Regions from separate parts of the Planococcus shenhongbingii genome, predicted to be linked through region 1. Evidence: riboswitches for the same ligand, from Rfam matches in the RefSeq annotation. Region 1 holds a riboswitch; the other holds the start of a gene.
The links. Region 1 has a riboswitch for S-adenosylmethionine ahead of QWY16_RS03055 (bifunctional homocysteine S-methyltransferase/methylenetetrahydrofolate reductase). Riboswitches for the same ligand answer to the same signal wherever they lie in the genome.

Region 2: it holds a riboswitch for S-adenosylmethionine, as region 1 does, so the genes downstream of both, QWY16_RS11325 (methionine ABC transporter ATP-binding protein) here and QWY16_RS03055 (bifunctional homocysteine S-methyltransferase/methylenetetrahydrofolate reductase) in region 1, are expected to answer to the same signal.

What each region holds. Positions count from the first base shown of each region.
Region 1 covers NZ_CP129235.1:579,634-585,817, reverse strand. Annotated here, with positions in the region: gene metH (methionine synthase) at 1-2,268, opposite strand, end outside; gene QWY16_RS03055 (bifunctional homocysteine S-methyltransferase/methylenetetrahydrofolate reductase) at 2,249-4,108, opposite strand; SAM riboswitch class I at 4,181-4,287, opposite strand; gene QWY16_RS03050 (hypothetical protein) at 4,479-4,784, opposite strand; gene QWY16_RS03045 (DUF6920 family protein) at 5,155-6,018, opposite strand; gene QWY16_RS03040 (hypothetical protein) at 6,177-6,184, opposite strand, start outside.
Region 2 covers NZ_CP129235.1:2,300,032-2,306,215, forward strand. Annotated here, with positions in the region: gene QWY16_RS11315 (MetQ/NlpA family ABC transporter substrate-binding protein) at 1-107, opposite strand, end outside; gene QWY16_RS11320 (methionine ABC transporter permease) at 127-798, opposite strand; gene QWY16_RS11325 (methionine ABC transporter ATP-binding protein) at 788-1,801, opposite strand; SAM riboswitch class I at 1,868-1,976, opposite strand; gene QWY16_RS11330 (tetratricopeptide repeat protein) at 2,079-3,086, opposite strand; gene QWY16_RS11335 (Bax inhibitor-1/YccA family protein) at 3,766-4,500, shown strand; gene QWY16_RS11340 (PfkB family carbohydrate kinase) at 4,694-5,656, opposite strand; gene QWY16_RS11345 (glycoside hydrolase family 32 protein) at 5,813-6,184, opposite strand, start outside.

The DNA.
Region 1 (6,184 bases):
TTCGATCAACGTCGCTGGCGTCACTTTGATGCCGACATCGATGACTTTATAGCCATTATTGCTGAGAATGATATCCACCAGATTTTTGCCGATATCATGGACATCACCTTTAACTGTTGCCAGAACAATTTTGCCTTTGCCGGAATCGTCTTCTTTTTTCTCCATAAACCCTTCCAGGAAAGAAACCGCCGCTTTCATCACGCCGGCGCTTTGCAGCACTTCCGCCACAATCAGCTGGTTATCATTGAACAGGCGGCCCACTTCAGCCATGCCTTCCATCAGCGGACCGTTAATGACATCAAGCGGCGTATCATACAGGTCGAGCGCTTTTTCCAAATCCGGAATCAGCCCTTCTTTCGTGCCTTCCAGAATATAATAGGCAAGCCGTTCAGGAACCGTTTTTGGAATATCGTCTTCGGTTTTTTCCTTTTTCTTATCGCGGTAAAAATCCGTAAAGTCGGCTAAGGTCTTATCAGTCGTCGTAAACAGCAACTCGTTCGCCATTTCAATTTCTTTTTGCGGAATTGAAGCGTAGCGCTCCAGTTTTTCCGTATTGACGATGGCATAGTCAAGCCCTGCCTGCGTGCAGTGGTATAAATACACCGCATTCAGCACTTCACGGCCGACTGGCGGCAAGCCGAATGATACGTTGCTGATGCCTAGAACTGTCAGACAGCGCGGAAATTTCTGCTTGATCAGGCGGATTCCTTCAATGGTCTCCACCGCGGAACCGATGTATTGCTGATCGCCAGTCCCGACCGGAAATACGAGCGGATCGAAAATGATGTCTTCCGGCGCAAGCCCCCATTTATTGACCAATAAATCATACGATCGTTCAGCAACTTCAAGCTTCCGTTCGCGCGTGACAGCCATGCCCGGTTCGTCGATTGTCCCAACCACAACGGCCGCGCCGTATTTCTTCACGAGCGGCATAACCGCGTCAAACCGTTCTTCTCCGTCTTCCAGATTGATCGAATTGATGATGGCTTTCCCTTGGGAAAATTTCAACGCTGCTTCAATGACGGCTTCATCCGTGGAATCAATAACAAGCGGAACTTTCACTTTTTTGACAACTTCCTTCATAAAGTTGGTCATGTCTTCGAGCTCATCGCGGTCCGGGTTTGCCAAACAAATATCGATGACATGCGCTCCGTTCTTCACTTGTGCCCGGGCAATTTCAGAAGCTTCTTCAAATCGGCCATCGATAATCAGCCGCTTGAATTTACGGGAACCGATGACATTCGTTCGCTCCCCGATAAACAGCGGGCGCATCGATTCATCGTATTGCAGCGGCTCGATGCCAGAAATCACATGGCCATGTCCGGCTGCTTCCGGCTTTCTCGGTGCTAACCCTTCCATCGCTTCCCTGACGGCTTTAATATGGGCCGGTGTCGTTCCGCAACAGCCGCCGACTACATTGAGCCAGCCTTTCTCGGCAAATCCGCGCAGTTTTTTCGACAAAGATTCGGGCGTCTCGTGGTAATGGCCTTCTTCATCCGGCAGCCCGGCGTTCGGATAACAGCTGACATAGCCATCCGAAAGCTCAGCTAAAGAACGGATATGATCCGTCATAAACTCAGGACCCGTCGCGCAGTTCAAGCCGACTGACAGCGGCTTGACGTGTTCAATTGAAATATAGAACGCTTCAATGCTCTGCCCCGCAAGCGTCGTTCCCATCGGCTCGATGGTTCCGGACACCATGATCGGCAGCTCGATGCCGGTTTCTTCAAACGCTTTCTTGATGCCAATCGTTGCTGCTTTGACATTCAGCATATCCTGGCTCGTTTCCAGTAAAATCAAATCTGCGCCGCCTTCGACGAGCGCTGTCGCTTGCACATAGAAATTATCCAGCATTTCATCAAATGTTACGCCGCCCGTCACGGATAAGGTTTTTGTCGTCGGGCCGATTGCACCTGCCACAAAACGCGGCCATTCCAGCGTTGAAAAAGCGGCTGTGCTGCGTTTCGCAATTTCCACCGCCCGGCGGTTGATTTCCGCTGCCTGTCTGCCGAGATCGTATTCATCCAGCACGATCGATGTGCCGCCAAAGGTGTTCGTACAGATAATATCAGCGCCCGCCTCCAAATAAGCATGGTGGACGCTTTCAATCACATTCGGACGAACGATATTCAAATACTCGTTGCAGCCGTCAAGCTGCTCTCCGCCGAAATCTTCTGCTGACAAATCAGCATTCTGAATCATCGTCCCCATAGCTCCGTCAATAATTAAAATTCTTTTTTCAAGTTGTTCAATTAGCTGTTTGGACATGGCTGCGATCGCTCTCTTTCTGTATATCAAGTTGGCGGATATAATCGATCAATTCCAAAGACATATCATAGCGGAAAAATGGCGTAATCAAGTAAATGCCATTGAATAATTCCGCTGCTGTATCAATCAGTTCTTTTGCGATTTGGATGCCTTCTGCGCTGGCACGGTCTTTATCATCGCCGCAAGCGCGCATCCGCTCGAGCGCATCTTCCGACAATTTGATGCCCGGCACTTCATTATGCAGGAATTCGGCACTGCGGATGCTGGTCAAAGGCATTACTCCGAGGAAAATCGGCGTATCCAGATGCTTGGTCGCTTCATAAATTTCAATGATTTTCTCTTTCGTATAAACCGGCTGCGAAATGAAATAATCCGCGCCGCTTTCAATTTTCTTCTCCAAACGCGCCACTGCCCGGTCTAAAACGCGGACATTCGGGTTGAACGCAGCGGCGACGGAGAAGTTCGCTTTTTTGCGCAGCGGTTTCCCGGAAAATGAAATGCCTTCATTCAGCTTTTTGATCAACTGGATCAATTCCAGGCTCGATACATCATAAACACTGGTCGCTCCAGGAAAATCCCCCACTTTTGTCGGATCTCCCGTTACTGCTAGGATATCATGGATTCCGAGGGCATCCAGCCCCATCAAATGCGACTGCAAGCCGATCAAGTTCCGGTCACGGCATGTTATATGCGCTAGCGGACGGATTTGTTCCTGGTGTTTCAAAATGGCGCCCATCGCCAAATTGCTGACCCTGGGAGAGGCAAGCGAATTGTCGGCCATAGTAACTGCGTCCACTCCTGCTGCATTCAGCGCTTTTGACCCTTCGATGAACTTTGTAATATCTAAATGCTTCGGCGTATCCAATTCCACAATAATGGTACGCTCCGTTTTTGCTTTTTCATGAAGCGGCGCTTCTTCAAGTGCTTCCGCTTCCCGAATGACGATTGGCTTTTTCTTCACCACTTCTTTTTCAGTAACCGGCTTTAAATTGCCGATGCGTTTTTTCAGCGCTTCGATGTGTTTTGGCGTCGTGCCGCAACAGCCGCCGATCAAGCGCGCCCCTTCTTCTCTTAATAATAAACCTGCGCGCCCGAAATAATCTGCTTCCGATTCATAAACCACCCGGCCATTTTCAAGATCCAATAAACTGGCGTTCGGATAAGCTGAAAGGAAAGCTTTTTTCGGCAACGACACTTCTTCCAGCGCTTGAATCGTATGGTGTGGCCCCAACCGGCAATTAACGCCGACAATATCAGCGCCTAATTCTTCCAGTTGGTGCAAGGCGTCATTCAAAGCCAGACCGTTTTGCAAGATACCCGGCTCGTGCATGGACACTTGGGCAATCAACGGCACATCGGTCACTTTCCGTAGATGGATGACGGTTTCAGCCAGTTCTTCAAAATCATAATATGTCTCAAGCAGCAAGGCATCCGGGTCTCCTGCCAGCAAATAGCCTGCTTGCTGGTCCACCATCGTGATGATTTCCTGCAAAGTCGCATCGCTTTTCCGGATGCCCCGGATGCCGCCGATTGTTCCAAAGACAAATTGCCCGCCCGGAGCGGCCGCCCGTTTTGCGATGCGGATTGCCGCTTCGTTGATTTCTTTCACTTGATGCTCAAGCCCGTAACGCGCAAGTTTCAAAGCATTGCCGCCATACGTATTGGTCTGAATGATATCTGCGCCGGCCTGAATGTATTCCTGATGGATCTTTTCGATGATTTCCGGCCGCTGCAAATTCAATTCCTCGTTGCAGTATTCAATGCCGTATGAATATAATAACGTTCCCATTGCTCCGTCTGCCGTCAATATTCTCGTCTTTAGCTCATCTAATAAACCCATGCTTTCGCCTCCTAAATATACAAAAAAAGCCATCTTTGAAAAAGAAGGCTTTACGATTAATAAACTCGTTCCTTTTCATCTGCCAGACATTTGCATGCCTGCTGGAATTAGCACCTGACCATAAATGGCTGGTTGCTGAAGCGTCATAGGGCCAGTCCCTCGACTTCTCTCGATAAGAATTCACTATTCAGTTGTTATTCCACTTTAACAGGCAGTTGGATTCCTTCTGATTGAATTTTCAATTTATATTTTTAAATCGTACCTGCATCCAGGCTTCAGGTCAAGTTTATTTGTTGAAAAAGAAAGAACTTTCTGTGTTAAGTCGTCAGATTCTTTATATATAAGTTGAACTGATGGTTTTTAGCTGTGATTATTTCGCATGAGTCATATACCAGTTGTAAGCATCTGAATCTAATGTCTTCAAAGAGTAATCATCAATCTCTTCAATTTTGCAATAGGGTTTAGCAAAGCCGCCATTACCATAGACACACTCATTCCTAACCGAAATATCTGTCAGTAAATAGACATTTCCTTCTTCGTTATACAAAGCATAGATAACCGATTCTTTATTATGCTTCTTAATGAGCATTATTTCCTGCAGCGGTATTTCGTATTTAAGATACTTAAAAACCTGATACATCTGGACCCGATTCTCTTCTTTAATTAAATACTTCATAACAACCTCCATGCTAATTTTAAAGCAAGGACTAAATTTTTAATAATGTCCCCGATTCCTTTCTTCAAGAACCCGCACTATTAAACTATTCCACCTGCTGCTTTAAGTATATTTTTTACCGATCTTCTTTAGCTTATCATAATTTTCCGATTTTTATATTTCTATTATGGAATGAACTTTGCCGCTTAGGAAAAGAAGGGACATCTAAATATATTTTTATCTAATATATTTCTTAGAACCCCGTCCATGGATTAGGCAAAGCTAGACGGGCACTTTTTCTGATGCTTTTACGGAAGCCCAGGCGGCACCGTTCTTCGCTTTCCCTTCAGACGGATTAATCAGCTTCTGAAAGCTCGATTCTGTAGCCCACTTATAGCGGGGTATTTTTTACAGCTTGTATTGGATCAAACTCGGCTGCGTGAACTTCGAATTTATACCAGGTAAAATCTCCTTCTTCCAATTGCCACGTGATTTCGACTTTAGAAGGAACTTTAATCCCGCCCGCGCTGTGATGTTCTTTGATTTCAGCAACACAAGGTACAAGAGGCGCTTCTGGGCTACTGTCCTTATACCGAAGAGCGATAATTTTTTCCAGCTCGCCGTCTTCCTTAAAATGATAGGTCGCTGAACCTGATACTCCCTGATAATCCATTGTCGCCTTGGCCGTGTTTCCATCAATTTCTTCCCACTTGATATACGGGCTGATGGCGGCAGTCGGATACCAGGACACTTCCATTAAGTACCGCTGCAATGCCGACTGATCGGTTTTATCATTATCCGCTTCTCGGGCGACTGGAAATAGCCCCGCCGCTTTAATGAGCAATTCAGCTTTTCCAGCTTCGAAACTGTCGCGGCCGACGATTTGGATAAAAGGCAGCATGTTCATCTTCACTGTCCAAGTGAATGACGGCGGATCGGTTGTAATGGTCTGTTCAGCTTCAGCTTTTGTCCACTCCTGCTGTTCCGGCTTCAACCTCATCCAGCCAGTTTGCCTTAGAAATATAGTGCGGATTTGGTCCTTTCCTACAATCCCTGCATTTTCCAGCCATTTTTGCACAGGTGCCGGAAGCTGCTCCAGCATCTCTTCTGTAACTTTTTGCGGCTCTGCATCCGGCACTTTTGCCAGCTGCTGCTCAATTTGTTTCTTGCTCTGGCTGCTGAAATTCCACAGCGCCCCTTTATATAACGCGGCCACAGCAACGACGGAAAGTGAAATCGCGACTTTCTTCCTCATCTTACAGCACCTCCATTTTTTCGTTACTACTATATACGCCATCGGGCATGTTTTTCCTGTCAGTAAAAAAGCTTTACGCGAGTTATTTCATTCAAAGCATTTGATTTCTACAATTCAGTCCTTCCTGGTGCTCTGATGTCCTAATCAGTTACTGGATTTCAAATGC
Region 2 (6,184 bases), 1.7 Mb from region 1:
CCGCCAAGTTTGATGGACTTGCTGTCGGCGCTGGATTCTTCGCCGCCGCAAGCAGCGAGCAATGTCAGTAGTACGAGCAGGATAGCTGGCAATAAGAATTTTTTCATGTGAGGTTCTCTCCCTTATTTATCGTTTGTCTACTGCTTTAGAAGTCCAGTCTCCCAGTTGCTGAAGGATTTGGACAAGAACAATCAAGATGACGACGGTGACGATCATGATGGTGTTGTCGTAGCGGTAATAGCCGAAGCGGATCGCCAAGTCGCCGATGCCGCCGCCTCCGACCACTCCTGCCATCGCAGAGTAAGCGACGAGTGAGATGATGGTGATGGTAATCCCTTGGATGATGCCGGCTTTTGCTTCCGGCAGCAGCACATCTTTAATAATCATCCACGGCGTGGCGCCGACAGCAACCGCTGCTTCGATGACGCCTTTATCGATTTCACGCAGTGACGTCTCGACGATGCGGGCGAAAAACGGAATCGCGGCAACCGACAGCGATACGCTCGCTGCTGCTGGGCCGATTGTGGAATCGACCAACAATTTTGTAAGTGGAATCAAAGCGACAAGCAAGATGATGAACGGAATCGACCGGATCATATTGACGGCAAAGCCTAACACGGACTTGATGAAACGGTTTTGCAAAAACAAGCCTTTATCAGTGACAAACAATACGATGCCGAGCGGCAAGCCGATGACGATCGCAATAGCGAGAGACACGCCGATCATATATAAAGTTTCGCCGAACGCTTTTGAGATGTCCGGCCATAATTCCATCATATGCTGAAAATCAAATCCCATTTGCAATCACCTCCACATTTGCTCCCCGGCCTTCCATATAAGTGATGGCCCGGTGAATATTATCGGGCCTGCCCTGTATTTCCATCAGGAACAAGCCAAGAGGCTTTTCCTGTATATATTCGATTGAGCCATGGAGGAAATTCCCTTTGACGTCAAAGTTCTGAACCGTATCGGTGATGACGCCTTCTCCGGCGACCGCTCCCTTGAACTGCACTTTGATGACACGTCCTGTACAAGCTGCAAGGATTGGCTGTGGCACATCGAACGATACGACCGATGAGATAAATTCCTTGGTCAGTTCCGCTTTCGGAGCTGAGAACAAATCGTAGACTTCTCCTTCTTCGATGACACGGCCGTCTTGCATCACTGCCATGCGGTCGCAGATTTCTTTCACGACATTCATTTCATGGGTGATTAACACGATGGTGATGTTCAGCTCCCGGTTGATTTTTTTCAGCAGCCGCAAAATCGATAAGGTTGTATTTGGGTCGAGGGCGGATGTGGCTTCATCGCATAACAGAACGGACGGGTTATTTGCTAATGCCCGGGCAATGCCGACACGCTGCTTTTGGCCGCCGCTCAGCTGTGCCGGATAGACGTCTTTCTTATCGGTCAAGCCGACCATGTTGAGCAGTTCGTCGACGCGTTTCGCTATTTGGCCTTTTGGCAAATTGGCCGCTTTCAATGCAAAAGCGATATTTTCAGCCACGGTCTTTTGGCTGATCAAGTAGAAATGCTGAAAGATCATACCGATTTTTAGCCTGGCTTGCCGCAGCTTTTCACCTTTCAGTTTGGCCAAATCCAAGCCATCCACTTTAATTTCGCCGCTTGTCGGGCGCTCCAGCAAGTTCATGCAGCGAAGCAAGGAGCTTTTCCCAGCCCCTGAGTAGCCGACAATCCCAAACACCTCGCCTTCGTTGATTGTCAGCGTGACGTTATCGACTCCAGTAACCGTCCCTTTTTTCGTTTGATAGCCTTTTGAAAGATTCGTGATGCTGATCATGGTGTCCCTCCTTTTTTGCCAATAAAAAATGCCTCTTTCATAAAGAAAGAGGCACCGAATGGATTAGGCTTATCTCTCAGAATGAAATCATTCTGCAGGAATTAGCACCTTCTCAGATCGCTCTGTAGGTTGCTGGACGTCATAGGGCCTGTCCCTCGGTCTCTCTTGATAATGTTCCATATGCAATTGTGTTTAACATGTTTCTAATAGTATTAAAGATTGTGACTACTGTCAAACCTTTTTTAGTAAAAATCAACTATCGGCTTCAATCTGGCTGCTAGAGGGACAGTTCCTCATCCACTCGGTCGATAACCACGAATGGCGACGAACCGTCAAAATAATACCCGGATTTTTCATCTTCCGCCACTTTTATCGACGCTGGAATTTCCATTTCAGCCATGATTCGCTTCACTTCTGCAACCACTGATGAAAATGTTTTTTCCGGAACGCCTGTGATGACATGCGTAAACAGGAAGTAGTCTTTCAGCGACCACGGAGTTGCCGCTTCACCGCGGCGGGTTTTCACCAATAGATAGCGCAGTACATTGGCTTGGACAGGTGACAGCTGTTCCGAAATGCCATTGTAGGTCAAGAGAGCGCCAAATTTATTGAATTTCAGGGAAATGACATCTTTCATCTGCTGCTCGCCGCTTTCTTCTTCCGAGCAAAGCACAGCACCGAAAGGCGTCACAATCCGGTAAGCGTGGCACTTCAGCATGCCGTCGTTGTAGCAAAGCTGCGTTGGCAACGATGTATAGCCGGTGGAAATTATGTCGCATGAAGGCACTTCACCTTGGATAGCGGTATGCAGAGCACTGTTCGTCAAATACAGGACGGCGCGGCTGATTTGTTCAGCGTTCAGCAAAAAGTGCTCGTCGGTATAAAAAGTCTGGCTGTTCAATGCCTGCTGGAAGTACATCACCGCTTCGCTATGGATACCTGAACGGTAAGCCAAAAAGCCGAGGCGGTAAGCCGCAATCGGATTTTGGGAATCGTAAGAAAGAACTTTTTTCAGAACCTTTTCCGTATCCTCATAGATGGTTAGATGATCCGTGTACGTGTGCATGCCATAGCGCAATAAGTAGGATACTAACTTTTTCTTGATGTAGCTATAATAAGCGCGATAATCTTCATCGTCTTGCACCAGTTCTTCTAATTGACTGTGCATGGCATCGTACACTTCTATCTTGGAATAACTTAAACCGCCGAGCTTGGTTTCGCCAAGGCCCAGCAGTTCTTGCTCTAATTCTTCTAGTTCTTCTAAACTGTTTCCCTGAAAGCGCATGGTGTTCCTCCCGAATAAATACTGAACAACTTAAAATTTGATGTATTTCATTTATTTTTGATATATATTTGTTTTGACGAAAAATAAAATAAGATATATTTTACATTTATATTAAACTTGCATCGTTTTTCATGATACCAATGCTTGAAAAGATACACAATAGGGCAAAAGATAATTTTATTGTAAAAGAATTATTAAGATGATCATTTATAGAGGTATATGAACCTATAAAAAGCATATCGTTTTAAAGCCTTATACCCTCCGCTCTTTAATCACAGCAGTTTTTCCAGTCCGCTGTCCACTGCCCAGACGTGCCGACATTATTTCTGCTGAAAAGCCTTTTTTAATGTAATTTATTAGGCTCTGGAGAGAAAGTTAGTTCCAGTAAACGGATTTACTTTCCTTTCGGGCGAAAATACTTTCCTTTCGATCTCGTTTACTATCTTTCCCTGCTGGAATACTTTCTGTTCCCCTTCTTTTTCTTCAAACCATTTCCGTTTCGCCGCATAAGCAAAAAAATATGCGCTTCATCCCATTTCATTGAAACTTTCCGCTCGCCCGAAACGTAGTACAAGTTGAAGCATTTTCAAAGAATTGAACTTATATTTAACTGATTTCGTCCATTTGGAATGTAGGGAGATAATTGGAGCTGCTTCAACTATTAAAAGAGGTGAGACAATTGAGAAGTGGAAACCCGAGTTTAAATGATGAGTCGTTCAAAAAATTCGATGGGGCTGTAGCAGGCAAGCAAATGACCATCCAAGGCACTGTGAATAAGACATTAATTCTAATGCTTTTATTGCTGGCTACGTCCGTCTATTCCTGGAATCAGTTCCTCAGCAATCCAAACAGCGCAATGCCGTTAATCCTGGTGGGAGCCATCGGCGGACTGATTGTAGCTTTAATCACGATTTTTGTACCGAAAGTGTCGCCTTTCACAGCGCCGCTCTATGCGTTGTTGGAAGGGTTGTTTCTTGGTGCGGTATCTGCGCAGTACGAAGTCCAATACGGAGGCATCGTTTTCCAGGCAGTACTTCTGACGATTGGTGTGCTGCTGAGTTTGCTGCTTGCTTATAAGTCGGGCTTTATCAAAGTCACGCAGAATTTCAGGATGGGTGTCGTCGCAGCTACCGGCGCTATCTTCATCGTTTACCTGATTTCGTTTATCGGCAGTTTTTTCGGGTTTCAAATTCCTTACCTGCATGAATCATCGCCTATAGGCATTGCAATTTCTGTTGTCATTGTAATTATCGCCGCTCTCAATCTGGTGCTGGATTTTGACTTTATTGAAAATGCATCCGAAAGACGTGTCCCAAAATATTTTGAATGGTACGGCGCTTTCGGTTTGCTGGTGACATTGGTTTGGCTGTATCTTGAAATTCTTCGGTTATTGTCTAAGCTGCGCAATCGCTGATCAGGAAAACGTCTTTCGGGGCGTTTTTTTGTTGCCTTGAACTTACACTGCAGAAAACCGGTTTTATCATATCAGTGACTGTTTCCGTAGTCTGCTTACTTTCCAGATAAAATACAAAAACCGCAATCTGGAACATTGCGGTTTTTCAAGGCGATATTAAATTCCAGCTCGCATAGCGGCTATTTTCGGATGTTCATGTTCTTCCATCAATCAATTCATTCACATCGTTTAGGTGAGGAATTGCAGGAATCGCACCTTTTTTAGTGGTTCCCAAAGCCGCAGTTGCGTTAGCAAATAAAATCATTTTTTCAACGTCATGTGCTTGGACTAAATCCCAAGAGACCTCTTTCTTGATAAATTGATACAAAAAAGCTCCCAAAAACAGGTCTCCTGCTCCCGTGGTGTCAATAGCATTTACTTGGAATCCATTTATATGCCCTGTATCTTTGCCAAATCGATAAAAACAGCCTTTCGAACCTAAAGTGATTAAGACAACTTTCAGACCGAATTTCTCAAACAAAAATTGTGACCCTTCTTCAAGATTACGAATGTCCGTAATAAATTCCAATTCTTCTTCAGATATTTTTAAAATATCCGCATACTGCAGGCCTTCAATGATCGTTTCTTTTGCATGGCTTAAACTTCCCCAAAGCGCCTGGCGCAGATTAGGATCATAAGAAATTAAAACATCTTTTTCTTGTGCCGCTTTTACTGCTTTTAATGTTGCCGTTTTTGCCGGTTCATGTGTCATCGAAAGAGAACCAAAATGAAAGACCTTCGCATTTTGAACCAATGCAATATCGACTTCTTGTTCATCCAGCATGATGTCTGCTCCAGGCGAACGGTAAAATTGGAAAGAGCGATCCCCGTTTTCCTTCAAATGAACAAACGCCAATGTTGTATTTACATCTTTTGAATAAACTAAGCCTTGCGTATCGATTTTTCCTTTTTGTAGTGTATCCCCTAAAAAAGAGCCGAATTGGTCAGTCCCCACCTTCCCTATAAAGGCGGTCCTTGCATTGAATTTGGCTAGCGTCGCAAGAACATTAGCAGGAGCTCCACCAGGGTTCGTTTCAAACAAAGTATTTCCATTTGCAGATTTTCCGGCTGGTGTAAAATCTATCAAGAGTTCCCCAAGTGCGACAACGTCAAACATATGAAATTCCCCCTTTTGTGTAATTTGCCTAAACGGTTAATAAAGATATGGAGCAAAGCCATCGGCCGATGTAACTTTGGCCAATAGCTTCGCACCTGTCTTGAAGAATATCGATAATGCAACAGCCTTAATCTTTGCGCCTTGTCATGGAATGATTTATAGCTCTTTCGGATTTCGCAAATTCCACTTTTCAAGAGTTACATCCACATGCCCATCTGTTGTAAAGAAAACATCTACATCCTCTGCTTCGGCAAAGAATCGGGCCGTAAACACTTCCTCTCCTCCATTGACAAATAGTTCTATAGAGCTTGTGTCCAGGAAGAAATGAAGGTCCTCAAGTTTGTCCAAGAAGCAGCTCCGGCTTTCAACTTTGCCATCTATGAACCGCTTTCTCTCTAACGTCAAGCGCTTCATATGCTGCACATAGATGATTGACAGGTTTTTACGGATCTCGATCTTTACGGTGTCGGCAAGATTTTGGTGAAAATGAATATTGATCTCACTTACAATCCCCGCCAGTTCTGGCAA